Regions from separate parts of the Arthrobacter sp. 05L44 genome, predicted to be linked through region 2. Evidence: riboswitches for the same ligand, from Rfam matches in the RefSeq annotation. Region 2 holds a riboswitch; each other region holds the start of a gene.

Region 1 (4,857 bases), 720 kb from region 2:
GCCTTCAGCCGCTGCCCCGGGTTCCCGTGCGAGCCGACCCCGCGCGCCCGCCGCGCCATGCCGATGGTCTGCCATTCCTCGGCCATCAGCCCCACCAGCCGCATCGCGGCGAGGGTGCCGAGGACAAAGCGGTGCGGCAGTTTGGCCTGCTGCGCCAGGGCGTCGGCGAAGTCGGTGGGGTCCGTGCAGCTCATCAGCAGGACCGCGGGCAGGGCGATCGCCAGACCGCGCAACAGGAAACCGAGGCCCAGCGCCAGCGAGCCTTCGCTGATGGACCAGACGCCGACGTCGAGCAGGGTCCGTCCGTGGTCCGCGGCCAGGATCGCAGTGCTCCAGCCGCCCAGGGCAGCGGCGAGGATCAGCGGCCAGCCGCGCTGCCAAAGCAGGGCCAGGGTCAGGCCGGCCAGCGGGAACAGCAGGAGTTCGAACCCGAGCGCCACGGAGGCGGATACCCAGTCGATGGAGAGCGCCAGGACGAGGGTGATGAGCAGGACGCCGAAGAACTTGGCTAGCGGATTCGCGCGGGTCAGCACGGCCCCGGTTCCCGGCAGGATCAGCGGGCCCCTCACGGCGCCGCCACCCCCGGGATCGTCCGGCCGGCGCTGTCCGGCTGCCGCGCATGCGGCGCGGCGAGCGTCAGTTCGGTGCCGCCCAGGACGGCGCTGAATTCCGCGTCGTGGGTCACCGAGACCACGGAGGTCCCGGCGTCGAGGAGCTCCGAGAGGAGGGACGCGAGTTCCGCCCACGTGTTGACGTCCTGGCCGAAGGTGGGCTCGTCGAGGACCAGCACCTGCGGGTGGGCGGCCAGCACGGTGGCCACGGAGAGCCGGCGTTTTTCGCCGCCGGAGAGCGTGTAGGGATTGGCGTCCACCAGGTCGCGCAGCCGCAGGCGTTCCAGGAGCTCGTCCACGCGTTCTTCACCATGGCCCAGGTGGCGCGGACCGAACTTCAGCTCGTCCAGCACCCGACCGGTCACGAACTGGTGCTCGGGTTCCTGGAACACGGTGCCGATCCTGGCGATCAACTGCTGGGCCTTCCACTTGTAGGGGTCGATGCCCGCGCCGGCGCTCAGCTCGGTGGTGGCCGATACTGTTCCCGCCACCGGGGCCAGCAGGCCGGCCAGGGTCAGGGCGAAGGTGGACTTGCCGGAGCCGTTCGGGCCGGTGATGGTCAGGGCCTCTCCAGCCCGGACCTGGGCCGCGAGGCCGGTCTGCACCGGCGCCGGCGGGATGGCCCTGAAGCCCTGGAGCAGGCCCGAGCGGCGGGTCCGCTCGCGGGACACGGCGAGGCCTTCGGCGGCCAGGAGCAGCTGCCCGGACTGGACGCCGCCGGACTGGATCCCGCCGGCGGGGACGCCGCCAGACTGGACGCCGTCCCCACCGGGTTGCCGGCGGGGACGGGTGGGCGGCACGTGGCCCGGCACCCAGACCCCGGCAGCGATGAGCATGTCCCTCGCCTGCGCCAGGACCTGGTCCGGGGCGCCGTCCAACAACACGGCCGGCTCCGTGGCAGAGCCCGGCTGCAGCACCACGATCCGGTCGACGAGGTCCTTCCACACGGCCACCCGGTGCTCCACCACCACCAGCGTGGCTCCGGTCCGGTCCAGGCACCGTGCCACGGCGTCACGGACTTCCAGGACACCCGCGGGGTCGAGGTTGGCCGTGGGTTCGTCCAGCAGCAGCAGCCCGGGCCGCATGGCGAGGATCCCGGCGAGCGCCAGGCGTTGCTTCTGTCCGCCCGAGAGCGCGGACGTCGGGTGCTGCAGCGGCAGGCCGGCCAGCCCGACGTCGTCGAGCGCCTCCGCGACCCGCCGCCAGATCTCCGCCGGGGGCACGGAAAGGTTCTCGGCGCCGAAGGCGACGTCGTCACCCAGCCGCGAGAGCACCACCTGGGTTTCGGGGTCCTGCTGGACCAGGCCCGCCGTGCCGCGCCGGGCCCGGGGCGGGGCGCCGTCGATCAGCAGGCTGCCGGTCTCGTCCGAATCCTCGGAGTCCGCGGCCGGTCCCGCGCCGGCGCTGTCGCCGAGCACCCCCGCCAGGGCGTGCAGCAGCGTGGATTTTCCCGCGCCGGACGGCCCCAGGAGCAGCACGCGTTCGCCGGGGCTGATGTCCAGGTCCAAGCCGCTCACGGCCGGGCGGGTGCGGCCGGCATGCCGCCAGCCCCAGCCGCGGGCGGTGACCGCAGCCGGGCGCACGTCGTCGAGGGTTCCCATACGTGTCCGGGCCCTAGGAGAACACGGGTTCCGTTGCCGCCTTGCGGGACGCGAAGGAAGCCAGCACACCGGTCCGGGCCAGGCCGCGGGTGGCGATCCAGGCCAGGGCGCCGGCGATCACGGCCCCGGAGATGGCGCAGAAAATGATGTAGGCGAGCTTGTCACCGGTCTCGTACGCGATGTTCCAGCCCCAGGGCAGGAAGGAGTCGTTCAGGCCGCAGAACAGGCCGGCGCCCGCTCCGGCCAGCAGCGAGACCGGCAGGTTGAACCGCTTGTAGAGGAACGCGGCGAAGATGAGCTCCGCGCCGAGGCCCTGCAGGAAGCCGGAGAACAGCACGGACGCGCCGTACTGCGAGCCCATGATCAGCTCCCCCGTGGCGGCTACGGTTTCGCAGAACACGGCCGCTCCCGGCTTGCGGATAACCAGCATGCCCAGAATCGCGGGGATCATCCACCCGCCGGCGTACAGCCCGGTCAGTGGCGGGTAGACCGCGTTCAGCGGCGTGGTCACCACGTTCGCGCCCTGGTCCCAGGCCCAGAAAATTACGCCGCCGGCAACAGCGATCAACGCCGCCACCACAATGTCCACCACCCGCCAGGTGTATTTGCCCGTGGTCAGTGTCTGCTTTGCAGAAATATCAGTCATGTCTTCCTCCTGAGGTACAGGAGGGGAGGGTGCTCCGGTGGCGCCGCGGTTTGCACCGCGGGTGCCGGGCACCCTGAGAACTCGACTCCCTTGCGCCGGTACTAACCGGATCAGGTTCGAGGGTCTGCGGCTGTCCGCACTCTCAGCGCCCACCTAAGGTTCCGGACTGCTCCGGAGGCCCGACGGCGGCGCTCCCCTGTCGTATGCAATTCACCCTTGTGGGCTGGCTCAGTTTACACCCGGCAGATCGCCCGCACGAGCCGGTGACCGGGATCGGCCTGCTTGGTAGAGTCTGCTCAGATCGCGAGCATCGGCCGCAGCCGCGGCCGGGCCCCGGCCGCGGCTGACGGAAGGTGATTCCTTTGACCGACTCCCCAGCGCCTTCCCCCGACTTCGACCCCGATTCCGCGGAGCCCCAGCCGCCGGGTTCCCTGGCGGCGCTCATCGGCCGCATCCTCACCGAAATCGAGGAGCTCCAGTTCCGGTCCTTCAGCAAGGACGACGCCCTGGACCTGGGGCTGCTCCTGGTGGAACTGGGCCGGGAGCGCTCCCATCCGATCGCCATCGACATCACCAAGGGCGAGCAGGTGCTCTTCCACGCGGCGCTGGAGGGCGCCACCCCTGACAACGGCCGCTGGATCAAAGCCAAGCAGCGCACGGCCGTGCGGTACGAGGTCCCGTCCCTGCTCGTGGGGCTGCGGGCGCGGGCGTCCGGGCGGCGGATCGAGGACAACGCCTGGTTCGACCAGCTGGAATTCGCGGCCCACGGCGGCTCCTTCCCGATCTACCTGCGCGGAACCGGAATGATCGGCACGGTCACCGTATCCGGCCTGCCGCAGAAGGCTGACCATGAGCTGGTGGTCGAGGCGCTGTCGGAAATCCTCGGACGGCAGGGACGCTAGGCTAGGGGGAGCCCTGTTTCCGCCCGCAAGGAGTACGACGCATGAACATCCTCATCAAGTTGCTCGGCACCGGCATCAGCCTCGTCGCCGGTTTCGTCGGGACCAAGCTGGTCGACACCGCGTGGGAGAAGACCACCGGCAACAAGCCGCCGAAGGGCCACGACGACGACGTCCCCACCACCCTGCGCCAGGCCCTGACGTTCGCGCTGATCTCCGCTTCGGTCAGCGCCATCATCCAGGTCCTCGCCAACCGCGGCACCCAGCGCGCCATCAGCCGCTTCGCCAAGACCCAGGACATCGTCTAAGGGCACACCGCTATGGGCACACCGCCCGGCGTCACTCGCCGTCGTCGGTGAACCCGCGTTTCCCGGCCGCCTGCTGCACCACGGCTTCGAGCTCGTCGGCGCTGAGCAGTTCCGGGTGCAGGTGCTTGGTCCGGTAGCCGGCCCGGCCCACCATGTGGGCCGAGACCGGCACCGTGAGCAGCTGGAAGATCCACGCGACCACCAGCACCGGCCACACCCACCATGTGCGCATCTGCAGCCCGACGGCGCACAGCAGCAGGAACAGCCCCAGTACCTGCGGCTTGGTGGCGGCGTGCATCCGGCTCATCAGGTCCGGGAAGCGCAGCAGGCCGATCGCGGCGCCGAGGGACATGAGCGCCCCCACCACCATAAAGACGGCAGAGACTGCGTCGATCACGGTATCCACGGAGCTCGTCTCAGGATTCATTGGGCTGCTTCCTCCGGTCCGCCACGAACCGTGCCACCGTCACCGAGCCGACGAAGCCGATGATGGAGATGGCCACGAGCAGCATCAGGTTGTTCAGGTGCCGGTTGACGGCCATGTCGATGCAGAGCGCCGCGCCGAGGATGGCCAGCAGGACGTCCGCGGCCAGCACCCGGTCCAGCAGCGAGGGCCCGCGCGCGATGCGGATGATCGCCCCGGCCGCGGCAAGGGAGAGCACGACGGCGGTGATGATCAGGACGAGGGGCATCATCCGGCTACCTCCTGCTGGAGTGCGGTCAGTTCGGCCGGGGTGCCCATGATCCGGATCAAGCCCGCTTCGGTGTCACGCACTTCCTTGCGGAGCCTGG
Region 2 (4,857 bases):
GCACCGCCGGGAGCCACGAAGGAGGGGACATCGGCAATCGCGTAGAACACCTTGTAGCCGTCACCGGAGCGGTCGATGTACAGGGCCTGGTCCAGGTCCGTGGAGGACGCCGGATCAATGGTTACGAACTCCACGTGCGTCAGGTCCAGGCCGGGCAGCTCATGGCCGGCCACGGCGGCCTCGGCGTCCCGCCGCGCGTCGGCCGGGAACGGTCCCGGCAGTTCCAGGACGGTGCGCAGCGCGTTAAGCGCCTGGGCCAGCTGGTTCTGCTGCTGTCGGACGCTCGGAGTCAGGCGATGATGAGACACGGAATCAGGGTAGCCCGATTTCCGCCGCTAGTGTTGAAGCATGAGCACCTCCCCGGATGAGCCCGCCCGCTTCAACCGTTTCCGCAGGGACCTGCTGGGCGTTATGGCCTACGGGGAGTTGTCGGCGTTCGAACGGCTCTCCTCCGACGCCCGGTATTCGCCCACCCTGCACGACCGGTCCGTGCTGGGCCGCCTTGCCGTCATCGAGTTCCAGCACTTCGAGCTGGTCTGCGCGAAACTGGCCGAACTCGGCGTGGACGCGGAGGAGGCGATGCAGCCGTTCCAGGCCTCGGTGGACCACTTCCATGAGCGCACCCGGCCCGCCGACTGGTACGAGTCACTGATGAAGGCGTACGTGATCGACACGGTCTCCGCCGACTTTTACCGGCGGGTTTCGGGTTATGTGGACGCCGGGACGGCCGGCCTGATCGAGCAGGTCCAGTCCGCAGGCGACGCGACGGCCGTGCTCCGGGAGCGGCTGAAGGCGGCGCTGGCCGATGACCCGCGGCTGGCCTCCCGGCTGGCCCTGTGGGCCCGGCGGTTGCTCGGCGAGGCGCTCACCCAGGCCCAACGGGTCAGTGTGGACCACGCGTTCCTCGACGGGCTGGCCGGTGAGGACCCGGCCCGGGCCGGTGAGCTCGCCCGGGAGCTCACCGCGGAACTCGCCGCCGGGCACTCCCGCCGGATGTCCGGGCTGGGGCTCGCGGGCTAGCTAGCCGACGTCGGAATCCGCGCCGGCGTCGAGCGCGGCGAGCAGGGCGCGCGCTGCGCCCGCCGGGTCCGCGGCCTCGGTGATCGCCCGGACCACCACAATCCTGCGGGCCCCGGCGTCGACCACCTGCTCCACGTTGCCCAGATCGATCCCGCCGATCGCGAACCACGGCACCACTCCGGAGACCTTGCCGACGCCGGCTTCCGAGGCCCGCCAAATCGCCGCGGCGGCGTACCGCACCAGGTCCGTTCCGACCGCGGCGCGGCCAGGCTTGGTGGGCGTCGCCCAGACCGGCCCCACGCAGAAGTAGTCCAAGCCGGTCCGGCCCGGGGAGGCGGCGATGGCCGCGTCCACCTGGTCCGGCGTGTGGGTGGACATGCCGATCACCGTGTTCTTGCCCAGGAAGTCGCGGGCCGCCGTGAACGGAATGTCCTTCTGGCCGATGTGGAAGACCGGCGCACCCGCCAGCGAGGCGAGGTCGGCGCGGTCATTGACGGCCCACAGCCGGCCGTGCCGCTGCGCCGTGGCGTGCAGGACCCCGAGGAGCTCCAGTTCCTCGGCCGCCTCCAGCGACTTGTCCCGCAACTGGATGATGTCCACCCCGCCGGCAAAGGCAGCGTCGACAAAATCTTCAAAGTCCCCGCGCTCTTTCCGTGCATCAGTGCACAGATACAGGCGGGCGGTGGTGTGCAGGTCCTGGCTCATATCCCAAGCGTAGTTCCTCTAAACTGGGCGCATACCGCGGGAGCCCGCGGGCCGTACGCGGCCGCCGGGCTGAGAGGGCGTCAGAGCCGACCGCTTGACCTGATCCGGTTAGTACCGGCGTAGGGAAGGAAACCATGACCCCACCAGCCGTACCGTACGACGTCGCCGTGATCGGCGGGGGAGTGATCGGCCACGGAATCGCCTGGGCAGCGCGCCGCTCCGGCCGGACTGTGGCCCTCATCGATGATGCCCCTGGCAGCGGCGCCAGCTGGGCCGCCGCCGGCATGCTGGCGCCGGTCAGCGAACTGCACTACCAGGAGGAAGACCTCCTGGCCCTGATGCTCGAAGGCTCCAGGCTGTGGCCGGCCTTCGCCGCCAGCCTGGCCGACGGCGCGCCCGGGGGCCTGCCCGACGGCGGCCCGCAGCCGGGCAGCACCGGCTACAGCACGACGCCGACCCTCGCCGTCGGCGTGGACGCCGCCGACCGCCGGGCGCTCACCGACCTGCGGGAGGTGCAGCTGGCGTGCGGCCTGGCCGTGGACCCCCTGACGGTGCGGGAGGCACGGTCCCGGGAGCCCCTCCTGAGCCCCGGCATCTCCTGCGCCTTCGCCATCCCCGCCGACCACCAGGTGGACCCGCGGCGGCTGCTGGCACGGATGGGGCGTCTGCTGGCCGCCGACCCAGAATTCGTGGCCGTGCCGAGCCGGGCGGCCGCCCTGCTCTGGGATGACGGCCGCGTCGCCGGGGCCCGGCTGGAGGGCGGGGGAGATATCCGCGCCACCGAAACGGTCGTGGCCAACGGCCTCGGCGCAACCGATCTGCAGGCCCTGCCGCAGGGGCTGGTGCTGCCGCTGCGCCCCGTCTACGGTGACATCCTCAGGCTGCGGGTGCCGCCCCGGCTCCGTCCCTTGCTGGGCTCCACGGTCCGGGGGCTGGTCCGCGGGGTCCCGGTGTACATCGTGCCCCGGGACGACGGCACGGTGGTGATCGGCGCGACCCAGCGCGAGGACGCACCTTCGACCGCCAGCGCGGTCTCGGCCGGCGGCGTCTACCAGCTCCTGCGTGACGCCCAGCAGCTTCTTCCGGCGGTCGCCGAACTCGAACTGCTGGAAGCCACAGCGCGGGCGCGGCCGGGCACACCGGACAACGCCCCGCTGATCGGGCGGGTCGCCGGTCCGGGGGATGGCCCTGACATCGAGGGCCTGATCATCGCCACCGGGTTCTTCCGGCACGGGGTCCTGCTGACTCCGGCCGCCGCGGCGATCTGCCAGGCGTTGCTGGACGGCCGGCCGGATCCGCGCTGGGCCCGGTTCCGCCCCGACCGCTTTCCCCGCCCCCAGGCCGCGGCCCATAGATTCTCAGCAAAAGACAGGACACCAGCATGAACATCAGGCTCAACGGAGCACAGCACGCCGTCGCCGACGGCGCCACCGTCAGCGCCCTGGTCAGCGGGGTCACCGGACGGCCGCTTGCCGCCAACGGCCAGGCCACGGACGGGCGGAAGCTCGGCGTCGCGGTCGCCCGCAACGCCGAGGTGGTCCCGCGCAGCCAATGGCACGCGACGGCGCTCGCCGAGGGCGACGACGTCGAACTCGTCACCGCAGTGCAGGGAGGATAAACGCCATGGAAGAGACCGTACTGACCCAGACCGAGCCGGGCCGTGACCTGCTGACCGTGGACGGCGTCGACCTGCGCTCGCGGCTGATCATGGGCACCGGAGGCGCGCCCAGCCTCGACGGACTGGGCGCCGCGCTGGTGGCCTCCGGCACCGAGCTCACCACGGTGGCCATGCGCCGCTACTCCCCGGCCGAGAGCGGATCGCTGTTCCAGCTGCTGGCGGACCACAACATCCGGGTGCTGCCCAACACCGCCGGCTGCTTCACCGCCCGGGACGCCGTGCTTACCGCCGAACTGGCACGGGAAGCCCTGGAGACGGACTGGGTGAAGCTCGAAGTCATCGCCGATGAGCACACCCTGCTGCCGGACGCCCTGGAACTGGTGGAGGCAACGGAGCAGCTGGTGGGCCGTGGCTTCAAGGTTTTTGCCTACACCAATGACGACCCCGTCCTGGCGCTCCGGCTTGAGCACCTGGGTGCCGCCGCCGTGATGCCCCTGGGCGCCCCGATCGGCACGGGGCTGGGCATCCTGAACCCGCACAACATCGAGCTGATCGTGTCCCGGGCCTCGGTGCCGGTGGTGCTTGACGCCGGCATCGGCACCGCGTCCGACGCGGCGCTCGCCATGGAGCTGGGCTGCGACGCCGTGCTGCTGGCCACCGCCGTCACCCGGGCGCAGGACCCTGCCCTGATGGGCGAGGCATTCAAGCACGCCGTCATCGCCGGGCGCCTGGCACGGCTGGCGGGCCGGATTCCGCGGCGGGAACACGCGCTCGCGTCCTCCGCCATGGAGGGCCGTGCCGAGTTCCTCTAGCCGCAGCGGGCCACGGAAACGTACTGCAGGGTAGTTGAGCACTGTTGCGGAAACGGCAACGTGTCTATTGTGTCCCTTAGACCGCGGCACACCGTGGTCTGCAGGTCGCCGGCACGTCCCGGGAAGCCTTCCCGCACCGGGGGCCCGTCTCGAGGAGGAGGCGACGATGTCCAGTCCTGATGTGCCAACGCGGGGGCCGGCCAAGCCCGGCCCGTACGTGATTTCCGGAATTCTGTTGCTGATCGCGATCGTGGTTCCGTTATTTGTACCCGGATACTCCTTCGACCAGCCGCGCCTGGCGGGTATCCCGTTCTTCTACTGGTACCAAATGGCCTGGATCCCGGTCACCGCGGCCCTGGTGGGCATCTCCTATTGGCTGGTGACCAAGGAGGACCGCCGGCGGCGTGAAGCTGTCCGGGGCCAGGCCGGGATGGGGGAGGAACGATGAACCCCGCAGCCGTGCCCCTGGCAGCACCGGACCGGCCGGTCGACGGTGTGGCTCTGACCATTGTGATCGTCCTCTTTGTCCTGGTCGCCGCCCTCGGCTTCTTCGCCGCGCGGTGGCGGCGGGAGGAAAACACCGGCCTGCACAGCCTGGACGAGTGGGGCCTGGGCGGCCGCGGCTTCGGCACCTGGGTGACCTGGTTCCTGCTGGGCGGCGACCTCTACACCGCGTATACCTTTGTGGCCGTTCCCGCGGCC
Region 3 (4,857 bases), on a different contig from region 2:
CTGACCTGACCATCAAGGTGGTCCGCGACGTCTTCAACGAGGACTTCTCCAAGCTGATCGTCTCCGGCGAGGAAGCCTGGGACACCATCGAGGCCTACGTCACCTACGTGGCACCGGACCTGGTGGGCCGGCTCGAGAAGTGGACCAAGGACACCGACATCTTCGCCGCCTGGCGCATCGACGAGCAGATCCACAAGGCGCTTGACCGCAAGGTCTTCCTGCCGTCCGGCGGTTCGCTCGTGATCGACCGCACCGAAGCCATGACCGTGGTGGACGTCAACACGGGCAAGTTCACCGGCAGCGGCGGCAACCTCGAGGAAACCGTCACCAAGAACAACCTGGAAGCGGCCGAGGAAGTTGTCCGGCAGCTGCGCCTGCGCGACATCGGCGGCATCATCGTCATCGACTTCATCGACATGGTGCTCGAATCCAACCGGGATCTCGTACTGCGCCGCATGGTGGAGTGCCTGGGCCGGGACCGGACCAAGCACCAGGTCGCCGAGGTGACCTCACTCGGCCTTGTGCAGATGACCCGCAAGCGGATGGGCACCGGGCTCCTGGAAGTCTTCGGCGAGCAGTGCGAAGCGTGTGCCGGCCGGGGCATCGTCACCCACGACGAACCCGTCGAGCACCGCCGCGCCAACACCGTCGCCGCTGAGCACCACGTCCCGCGGACCGAACACCAGCCTGCAGCCCGAAGTGAGCGCAAGCGTCGCCGCGGCAAGGGCGGCCAGGGGAACGGCGAGGCCATGCCGTCCACGCCGGCCGTTGCAGCCCACCCCGAGCCGACGGAAGCGGAACGCCACGCCAAGGCGGAGGCAACCCGCGCGGCACTGGCGAACATCGCCGCCGCCGCGCACGCCGCCCACCTGCACGACGGCGACGCGCATTCCGCGCCGGACGCCGCCACCCGGCAGGCCGCGCTCGATGCCGCGGTAGAGCTCGCTTCGACGGAGGAAGCCGCCGGACGTCCGGCCGCGGTCCTGACCTTCGGCGGCGAACAGGTCGCCCTGCCGTTCGTCGAGCACGCCGAGGAAACCCGGCAACCGGCGCTGACCCTGGACCTGCTGACCGAGGCTTTCGCGAGCCTGGGCGACTCCGAGTCCGGTGCGCAGACGGCGGCGGCCCCTGCGGTCGAGACGGCTGCAGCCGAAACTCCGGCGGCCGGGACCGCCGGCGAGGCCCCAGCGGCGTCGCCCCGTGCCACCCGGGGACGGGGACGGGCCCGCACTGCCCGGATCCAGCCGCCAGGCACCCGCACCCGCGAAGAGCAGGCATCGGCACGCCAGGAGGCCGCCAAGGCCCCGGCCCAACAGGCCCCGGCACGCCAGGAGCCCGCCAAGGCCCCCGCGGCTAAGGCTCCGGCCGCAGCAGCGCCTGCTGCCAAGGCTCCCGTCAACCAGGCCCCTGCGGGTTCGGCAGACGGCACGGCACCCCGCCGGGTCCGCCGTAACCGCAGCGCCAGCCGCGCCCAGGGTGCCGCCAACGAGACGTCCGTGCAGCAGCGCGAGAACGCACCGTCGGTAGCAGCAGTCTCCGTCCACGAGGCCAAGGCGCCGGAACCGGCAACGCCCGCCGCTAAGTCCGCCGCTGCGGAACCGGTCATCCTCGGCGTCGGCGTACCGGCCTCGGAGCTCTAGGCCCGGGAAAACCCCACCGCCCGCGGGTATCGTCCGGGCCCGACGTAACATCACGTCGGGCCCGGACGGTGCCCGCGAGTGCGTTAACGGCCCGGAGCTGCGGGGCGGCTAGGCTGGGGAACTGACACGGGGTGCCGCGCATCGAGCCGGCTGAGATCCAGACCCGTTGAACCTGTCCGGTTAGCACCGGCGAAGGGATGTCTTATGCTTTCAACCACCCCGCAGGTAACCGCGCCCCCGGCGGCCCAGCCGGACCCCTCCCGCCCTGCCCCCATCCTGCATTCGGCGTTCCCGGGCCGGGCGGCAGCCCATACGCGGCCCGCTACCGCCCGGATACCCCGCGTCCTGGCCATCGCCGGGTCCGACCCGTCCGGCGGGGCCGGCATCCAGGCGGACCTGAAGAGCATCGCGGCGAACGGAGGCTACGGGATGGCCGCCGTCACGGCCCTGACCGCCCAAAACACCCGGGGTGTGCGGGCCGTGCACGTGCCCCCGGCCTCCTTCCTCACCGCCCAGCTCGAGGCTGTCAGCGATGACATCACCATCGACGCCGTCAAAATCGGGATGCTCGGCGACGCCGCGGTGATTACCGCCGTCCGGGACTGGCTCGAGAAGGTGCGGCCCGCCGTCGTCGTCCTGGACCCGGTCATGGTGGCAACCAGCGGCGACAGGCTGCTCCGCGAATCCGCGGAGGACGCCCTGAGGTCCCTCCTGCCCCTGGCGCACCTCATCACCCCCAACCTGGCCGAGCTCGCCATCCTGGTCGGAGAACCGACCGCCCGGGACTGGGCCGGGGCGTTGGAACAGGGCAAACGCCTCGCGGCGCAAACCGGGACCACGGTGCTGGTCAAGGGCGGACACCTGCCCGATGGCGGCACCTGTCCGGACGCGCTGGTCAACACCGGGGGAGTGCTCCGCGGGGAGACCGTGGAGGTGCCCGGTGAGCGGATCGCCACCCGCAACAGCCACGGTACGGGCTGTTCCCTGTCCTCGGCGCTGGCCACCGCCCAGGTCCGGTGCCAGGACTGGGAAGCGGCGCTGCGGGAAGTCAAACCGTGGCTTCAGGGGGCGCTGGCGGACGCCGGACGCCTCGAAGTTGGCACCGGCAACGGCCCGGTGCACCACTTCCACCACGTAACCGGCGCCCGGCCGCCGGCTGACGGCGACTTCGCCGAGGGCCTCGACGGGATCGCCACCGGCGGCCTGGACGCTATTTATGGTCTGGACTTCATCCGGGGGCTGGCCAGCGGCGCCCTGCCCGAACACGAGTTCGCCTACTACCTGCGCCAGGACGCCTTGTACCTCAACGGCTATTCACGGGTCCTGGCCCGCGCGGCCGCCCTGGCGCCGTCGGAAGCGGAACAGCTCTTCTGGGCCCGGTCGGCGCAACAGTGCCTCGAGGTCGAATCCGAGCTGCACCGGACCTGGCTGGCCGGACGCGCGGGGGAGGCGCGGCCCGGTCCGGTCACGAAGGCCTACGTGGACCATCTCCTCGCGGCCTCGCTGGGCAGTTACGGCGTCCTCACCGCGGCAGCGCTGCCTTGTTTCTGGCTCTACGCCGAGGTGGGCGCAACCTTGCACAGGCAATACCTCGACGCCGGCGCGCCGGCCGAGCACCCCTACGCGGAGTGGCTTCGCACCTACGCCGACGAGGCCTTCGCCGAGGCTACGCGGCAGGCAATCCGGTACACCGACGCCGCGGCCCGGCGCGGTTTCGAGTCGGAGCGGACCGCCATGACCGAGGCGTTCCGGCAGTCCTGCGACTACGAGGTGGCGTTCTTCGACGCGCCGAGGCTGCACGCCTGACGCGGCCCCGGCCCTGCGGCCGGTAACATTATGGGGCGCGGTTCCGGAAGTCGCCGCGGCAGCACCGCTCCAGCCCCTCGGGGACGGGGTGTGGCGGCCGTCACGCATCACTCTCCGGAGCCGGCCTCGTTTGCGGCCGAAGGCAAAATTAGCGTAGTCTAGATCTTCGGTGCTTACGCCAACACTTGGGTTATGACCTTGATGAACAGTTCACCCGTACTCCGGGCAGGACTTTCCACGGTATAGCTCATGGGTTCCCCCGGGGAATCCACCGGCGTTGAGGCACAGCGTGAGCCGGTCTACAAAATGTGGCCCCAGGTTCCGCACGCAAATCTAGTAATAAACGTCGAGAGAAGTGAGTCCCCCAAGTGGTGTACGCGATTGTCCGCGCAGGCGGCCGCCAAGAGAAGGTTTCCGTTGGAGACTTCGTTACCCTGAACCGCGTCGCCGGTGGCGCCGGCAGCACCATCGAGCTGCCCGCCCTGCTCCTGGTTGACGGCGAGAAGGTTACGTCCGCTGCTGCGGACCTGGCCAAGGTAACGGTTACGGCTGAGATCCTCGAAGACCTCCGTGGTCCGAAGATCGTCATCCAGAAGTTCAAGAACAAGACCGGTTACAAGAAGCGCCAGGGTCACCGTCAGGAACTGACCAAGGTCAAGATCACCGGTATCAAGTAACTAGCGTTACTGTTCAGGTTTTCAACAGATTCCCCAGAATTTTAAAGGCAGGCATTTCAAATGGCACATAAAAAAGGCGCGAGCTCCACTCGCAACGGTCGTGACTCCAACGCCCAGTACCTCGGCGTCAAGCGCTTCGGCGGCCAGGTAGTTTCCGCAGGCGAGATCATCGTCCGCCAGCGCGGCACCCACTTCCACCCGGGCGCCGGCGTCGGCCGCGGCGGCGACGACACCCTGTTCGCCCTGACCCCCGGTGCTGTCGAGTTCGGCACCCGCCGTGGTCGTCGCGTTGTGAACATCGTGGCTGCTGCAGCTGCAGAGTAACAACCAGTTCTAAATCGGTGGGGCGGACCAGTAGGTCCGCTCCACCGGTGTTTTAACCGCATTACAATCAACTTGGACCTTTTGCGGTCCGGGGAACAGCACTGAGGAGATCCACGTGGCGAGCTTTGTAGACCGGGTAGTACTGCACGTATCCGGCGGTACCGGCGGCCACGGGTGTGTCTCCGTACACCGCGAGAAATTCAAGCCCCTCGGCGGTCCCGACGGCGGCAATGGCGGCAACGGAGGCGACGTGATCCTTCGCGTCGACCCGCAGACCACCACCCTCCTCGACTACCACCACGCCCCGCACCGGCACGCCACCAACGGCGGCCCCGGCATGGGCGACTGGCGCGGCGGCAAGAACGGCGAAACCCTGATCCTGCCGGTTCCCGAGGGCACCGTCGTCAAGA
Region 4 (4,857 bases), on a different contig from region 2:
GCATGGCGCTGGCCTATGACGCGCTATTCCTGCGGCGGCACGGGTTCGACGCCGTCGCCGAACCGCTGGAAACCGATTTCGCCGCCGACGCGGGCATTGTGCTCCGTGCCCTTGCCGACGACGGCCGGGGCGCCGCCGGCGGCCACGTCGTGGCGCACTCGCAGGGGGCCATCGCGGCGATGATGGCCGCCGTCGAACGCCCCGACCTTGTGCACTCGCTCACCCTGGTTGAACCGGCGTGCCTCTCGCTCACGGCCGAACTGCCGGCGACCGCCGCGCACCGGGCGCTGATGCAGCCCCTGTTCGATGTCCGGCACAACCTCAGTGACGAGGACTTTCACCGCGAGTTCGTCCGCCGGGTCTTCGCCGCCCACGCACCCGTCCGCGGCAGTGTGGGAGCGCCTACGCCCGACGACGGCCGGGACATCCGCCGGCTGAGGTTGCAGGCCCCGCCGTGGGACGCGCCGCTGCAGATCGTCCCGGGCGTCCCGACGCTGGTCCTCACCGGAGGCTGGGAACCGCTGTATGAGGAGATTGCGGGCTACCTGCGCGAAACGGGCGCCCTGCACCGCACGGCCCCGGGCGGGCACCGTCCGCAGGATTCCAGGGAAGGCGACCGCACCATCCGCACCTTCATCGCCGGCGTCAGCCGCAGCCGGCAGCCGTACGCGTCCTGACACGGACGTACCGCGAATCCGAACAGCGACGCAGGGCGCCCGCCCTTGGCGGGAGGGCGACCTGCGGGGGCCGGGGTCCTAGTTACTCGGGCGAACCCACGGCCGGCTCGGGCAGGTAGACCTTGCCGCCAGCCGCGAGGAACTCCGCGCTCTTCTCCCGCATCCCGTCAGCCTGCCGGGCGATGGCAGCCTGGGTTTCCGCTGACCCGAACTCGTCCCGGATGTCCTGGCTGATCCGCATGGAGCAGAACTTAGGCCCGCACATGGAACAGAAGTGGGCTGTCTTGGCCGGTTCCGCCGGCAGCGTCTCGTCGTGGAAGGCCTCGGCGGTGACCGGGTCGAGGGACAGCGCAAACTGGTCCCGCCAGCGGAACTCGAAACGCGCCCTGGAGAGCGCGTCGTCGCGCTCGTGGGCGCCGGGATGTCCCTTGGCCAGGTCCGCGGCGTGGGCGGCGATCTTGTAGGTGATGACGCCGGTCTTCACATCGTCCTTGTTGGGTAGCCCGAGGTGTTCCTTCGGCGTGACGTAACACAGCATGGCGGTGCCGTATCGGGCGATCTCGGTGGCGCCGATTGCTGAGGTGATGTGGTCGTAGCCGGGTGCGATGTCCGTCACCAGCGGTCCCAGCGTGTAGAACGGAGCGCCCTGGCATAGTTCCTGCTGGCGCTCCACGTTTTCCCGGACCAGATGGAGGGGCACATGTCCGGGGCCTTCAACCATGACCTGCACATCGAACTCCCACGCCCGCTGGGTCAGCTCAGCCAGGGTATCCAGCTCGGCGAACTGGGCAGCGTCGTTGGCGTCCGCCGTCGAGCCCGGCCGCAGTCCGTCGCCCAGCGAAAACGAAACGTCGTACTTCGCGAAAATCTCGCACAGCTCATCGAAATGTGTGTAGAGGAAGTTCTCCCGGTGGTGCGCCAGGCACCACCCGGCCATGATCGAGCCGCCGCGCGACACGATACCCGTAACCCGGTTGGCTGTCAGGGGGACGTAACGCAGTAGCACGCCTGCGTGGATGGTCATGTAGTCCACCCCCTGTTCGCACTGTTCGATCACGGTGTCCCGGAAGATCTCCCAGGTCAGGGCATTCGCCTCGCCGTTGACCTTCTCCAGCGCCTGGTAGATCGGTACAGTGCCGATGGGGACGGGGGAGTTGCGGATGATCCACTCGCGCGTGGTGTGGATGTCGTCACCGGTGGAGAGGTCCATGACGGTGTCCGCACCCCACTGCGTGGCCCACTGAAGCTTGTCGACTTCCTCGGCAATAGAGCTGGTAACGGCGGAGTTGCCGATGTTGGCGTTGATCTTCACAAGGAACGCCTTGCCGATGACCATCGGCTCTGACTCCGGGTGGTTAATGTTGCTGGGGATGATCGCCCGGCCGGCGGCCAGCTCGCTGCGAACGAGTTCGACGTCGCAGTTCTCGCGCAGGGCGACGTAGCGCATCTCGGGTGTGACCGTTCCGTTCCTCGCGTAATGCATCTGCGTGACCGTCCGGCCGGCAACCGCGCGGCGAGGCTGCGGGGGCGCGCCGCGCCACTCGGCAGAGGCGGCGCCCCGCCGGACCGCGGACTTGCCGTCGTCGAGCAAGTTGCGTTCCCTGCCGCTGTAGGGCTCGGTGTCCAGGCGTTCGGTGATCCAGTCGCTACGGAACGGGGCCAGACCCACGACGGGATCGCTGCCCGGGCCTGCCGTCCGATACACCCGAAACGACGGATTTGCCGAGCCTCCGGGCGACGGCTCCAAGGCGATCTCCGTCACCGGTACGCGGATCCCGCCGGCTTCGACATACGCCAGGCCATGCGACTTCAGTGACTGGGTTACCGGCGGGGCAGCAACGGCGGCGGGGCCGTTCTGAACCGTGCTGTTCCCGTATCGGGCAGGGCTGTGCTGGGGATTTGTGGTGCTCAAAGGGTTACTCACTTCCTTCGCCGGCATTACCCGGACAGGTTCAACGGTCGCAGGCTGCGTCAGCCCGATCTCAGCCCCTGCAAGGGCACCCGTGTGGTCGTAGACGAAGCTACCACAGGCTGCTTGTAGTTGACGGTTGTCCCGGGGCGCCGGGTCGTTATGCGGATTAAGCTGTAGGCCATGAGCATTATCGAGTTCAGCGGCACGGTCCTCACCTCCCCGGATCAGGAGCGGCGCGGGTTGTGGGCGGTCGACGGCAAGCTGACTTTCGACCGTCCGCGGGCGCCGTCGGACCTCGTGCTGGACGGCTGGGTCATTCCCGGACTGGTCGACGCCCATTGCCACATCGGCCTCGGCCCGGAGGGCGACGTTCCGGAGGACGTAGTGGAACGGCAGGCGCAGACGGACCGCGACGCCGGGACCCTCCTGGTCCGCGACGCAGGAGCGGTGCATTACACCCGCTGGGTCCAGCAACGGGCCGACCTTCCTCGAATCATCCGCGCCGGCCGGCACATTGCCCGGACCCGCCGGTACCTGCGGGGCTTCGCCGTTGAAGTGGAGCCGGAGGAACTGGTCGAGACGGTCCGCAAGCAGGCCCGTGCCGGCGACGGATGGGTGAAGCTGGTGGGGGACTGGATCGACCGCGACGCCGGCGATCTCGCCGCCAGCTTCCCGGCGGCGGCCGTCATGGACGCAGTCCGTGCAGCCCACGACGAGGGGGCCCGCGTCACGGCGCATTGCTTCGCCGAGCAGACCCTGGACGACATGCTCGACGCCGGGATCGACTGCATTGAGCATGGAACGGGCCTGCTGCCCCGGCACCTGCCCCGCTTCATCGAACAGGGCGTGCCGATTGTGCCGACCCTGATCAATATTGCGACCTTCCCGGACATCGCGGCCCAGGCGCGGGACAAATTTCCCCGTTATGCAGCCCATATGCTCGGGCTCTGGGAACGGCGGGCCGAGCGGGTCCTCGAGGCGCACGAGGCCGGCGTCGTTCTATACGCCGGGACCGACGCGGGCAGTGTCATCAAGCACGGGCGGATTGCCGACGAGATCCAGGCCATGCACGCCGCGGGACTGCCCGCCCGGGCCGCCCTCGACGCCGCCGCCTGGGCCGCGCGGGCATGGCTCGGCGCAGAGGGCATCGCCGAGGGTGCCAGTGCCGATGTGCTGGTCTGCAGTGAGGATCCGCGCCGGGATCTCGCCACCCTGCAGGCACCACGGAGCATAGTGTTGCGCGGACAAGTGGTTCGGTCCGAGGTGCATTAGGAATAAATTGAAGCTTCAAGTAATTTAGCACTATGAAGGGTCACCGAAAGGCGGTGGCCACAAACCACCGGAGCGTTGCGATGACCGCAGAAACCAGCACCCAGGATCTCCTTCCGGCCGAACTCACCATGGGCACCGTGATGCTCAAGGTCGGCGACATGAAGGTGATGACCGACTACTACCAGCGCGCCCTTGGCCTCGACATCGTGGCCGAGCAGGACGGCGGCCTCTACCTCGGCCGCAAGGCCAAGCCGCTGGTCCACCTCGCGCCTGCGCCCGGACTCAACCTGCCCTCGCGCGGTGAAGCGGGCCTGTTCCACACCGCCCTGCTCTTCGATGACCAGGCTTCGTTGGCCGCCACTATCGCCTCCGCCGCCCAATACGAACCGCAGTCCTTCACCGGCAGCGCCGACCACCTGGTCAGTGAGGCGTTCTACTTCAACGATCCCGAGGGCAACGGCATCGAGCTCTACTGGGACCGGCCGCGCGACGCCTGGTCCTGGGAAGGAACGAACGTGGTGATGGATAGCCTCGCTCTGCCACCCCAGCGGTACCTTGAGCAGCACCTGACCGAGGCCTCACTGGCCGGACAGCGCGAGGCCGAGGCCGGCGTCGGGCACGTCCACCTGCAGGTCGGCGACGTGCAGTCCGCACACGACTTCTACGTCGGCACACTCGGCTTTGAGAAGACCGCCGGCTGGCACGGCCAGGCGCTCTTTGTCTCGGCCGGCGGCTACCACCACCACATGGCTATGAATGTCTGGAACAGTCGCGGGGCCGGACCGCGCCGCGACACCCTGGGCCTCGGCGAGGTCCTGATCGAAGTACCGTCGGGCGACGATGTCGGCGCCCTTGCCGACCGCCTCAAGACGGCCGGGGTCGAATCGCACCACACCGGCGCCGAGCTCCGATTCGACGACCCCTGGCGCAACCGCATCCGGGTCGCGGTCCGCTAACTGCCCTCGACGGACATGCCCGTTCCGTGGCCCAGGGATG

What was found. A riboswitch is a leader RNA that binds a small molecule or an ion and turns the genes downstream of it on or off. The one in region 2 is predicted to bind thiamine pyrophosphate.
Region 1: it holds a riboswitch for thiamine pyrophosphate, as region 2 does, so the genes downstream of both, AC1DHY_RS04965 (ECF transporter S component) here and thiO (glycine oxidase ThiO) in region 2, are expected to answer to the same signal.
Region 3: it holds a riboswitch for thiamine pyrophosphate, as region 2 does, so the genes downstream of both, thiD (bifunctional hydroxymethylpyrimidine kinase/phosphomethylpyrimidine kinase) here and thiO (glycine oxidase ThiO) in region 2, are expected to answer to the same signal.
Region 4: it holds a riboswitch for thiamine pyrophosphate, as region 2 does, so the genes downstream of both, thiC (phosphomethylpyrimidine synthase ThiC) here and thiO (glycine oxidase ThiO) in region 2, are expected to answer to the same signal.

The regions. Positions count from the first base shown of each region.
Region 1 covers NZ_JBFTNS010000001.1:1,059,936-1,064,792, forward strand. Annotated here, with positions in the region: gene AC1DHY_RS04955 (energy-coupling factor transporter transmembrane component T family protein) at 1-569, opposite strand, end outside; gene AC1DHY_RS04960 (ABC transporter ATP-binding protein) at 566-2,212, opposite strand; gene AC1DHY_RS04965 (ECF transporter S component) at 2,226-2,858, opposite strand; TPP riboswitch at 2,928-3,066, opposite strand; gene AC1DHY_RS04970 (heme-degrading domain-containing protein) at 3,221-3,760, shown strand; gene AC1DHY_RS04975 (DUF4235 domain-containing protein) at 3,802-4,065, shown strand; gene mnhG (monovalent cation/H(+) antiporter subunit G) at 4,097-4,492, opposite strand; gene AC1DHY_RS04985 (MrpF/PhaF family protein) at 4,482-4,760, opposite strand; gene AC1DHY_RS04990 (Na+/H+ antiporter subunit E) at 4,757-4,857, opposite strand, start outside.
Region 2 covers NZ_JBFTNS010000001.1:335,118-339,974, reverse strand. Annotated here, with positions in the region: gene AC1DHY_RS01530 (RNB domain-containing ribonuclease) at 1-308, opposite strand, end outside; gene AC1DHY_RS01525 (ferritin-like fold-containing protein) at 349-1,020, shown strand; gene thiE (thiamine phosphate synthase) at 1,021-1,725, opposite strand; TPP riboswitch at 1,752-1,869, shown strand; gene thiO (glycine oxidase ThiO) at 1,860-3,110, shown strand; gene thiS (sulfur carrier protein ThiS) at 3,107-3,343, shown strand; gene AC1DHY_RS01505 (thiazole synthase) at 3,349-4,155, shown strand; gene AC1DHY_RS01500 (DUF3311 domain-containing protein) at 4,322-4,603, shown strand; gene mctP (monocarboxylate uptake permease MctP) at 4,600-4,857, shown strand, end outside.
Region 3 covers NZ_JBFTNS010000002.1:117,801-122,657, forward strand. Annotated here, with positions in the region: gene AC1DHY_RS05820 (Rne/Rng family ribonuclease) at 1-1,640, shown strand, start outside; TPP riboswitch at 1,758-1,855, shown strand; gene thiD (bifunctional hydroxymethylpyrimidine kinase/phosphomethylpyrimidine kinase) at 1,845-3,446, shown strand; gene rplU (50S ribosomal protein L21) at 3,815-4,123, shown strand; gene rpmA (50S ribosomal protein L27) at 4,184-4,447, shown strand; gene obgE (GTPase ObgE) at 4,563-4,857, shown strand, end outside.
Region 4 covers NZ_JBFTNS010000002.1:29,093-33,949, forward strand. Annotated here, with positions in the region: gene AC1DHY_RS05360 (alpha/beta fold hydrolase) at 1-677, shown strand, start outside; gene thiC (phosphomethylpyrimidine synthase ThiC) at 760-2,589, opposite strand; TPP riboswitch at 2,585-2,692, opposite strand; gene AC1DHY_RS05370 (amidohydrolase family protein) at 2,770-3,861, shown strand; gene AC1DHY_RS05375 (VOC family protein) at 3,942-4,817, shown strand.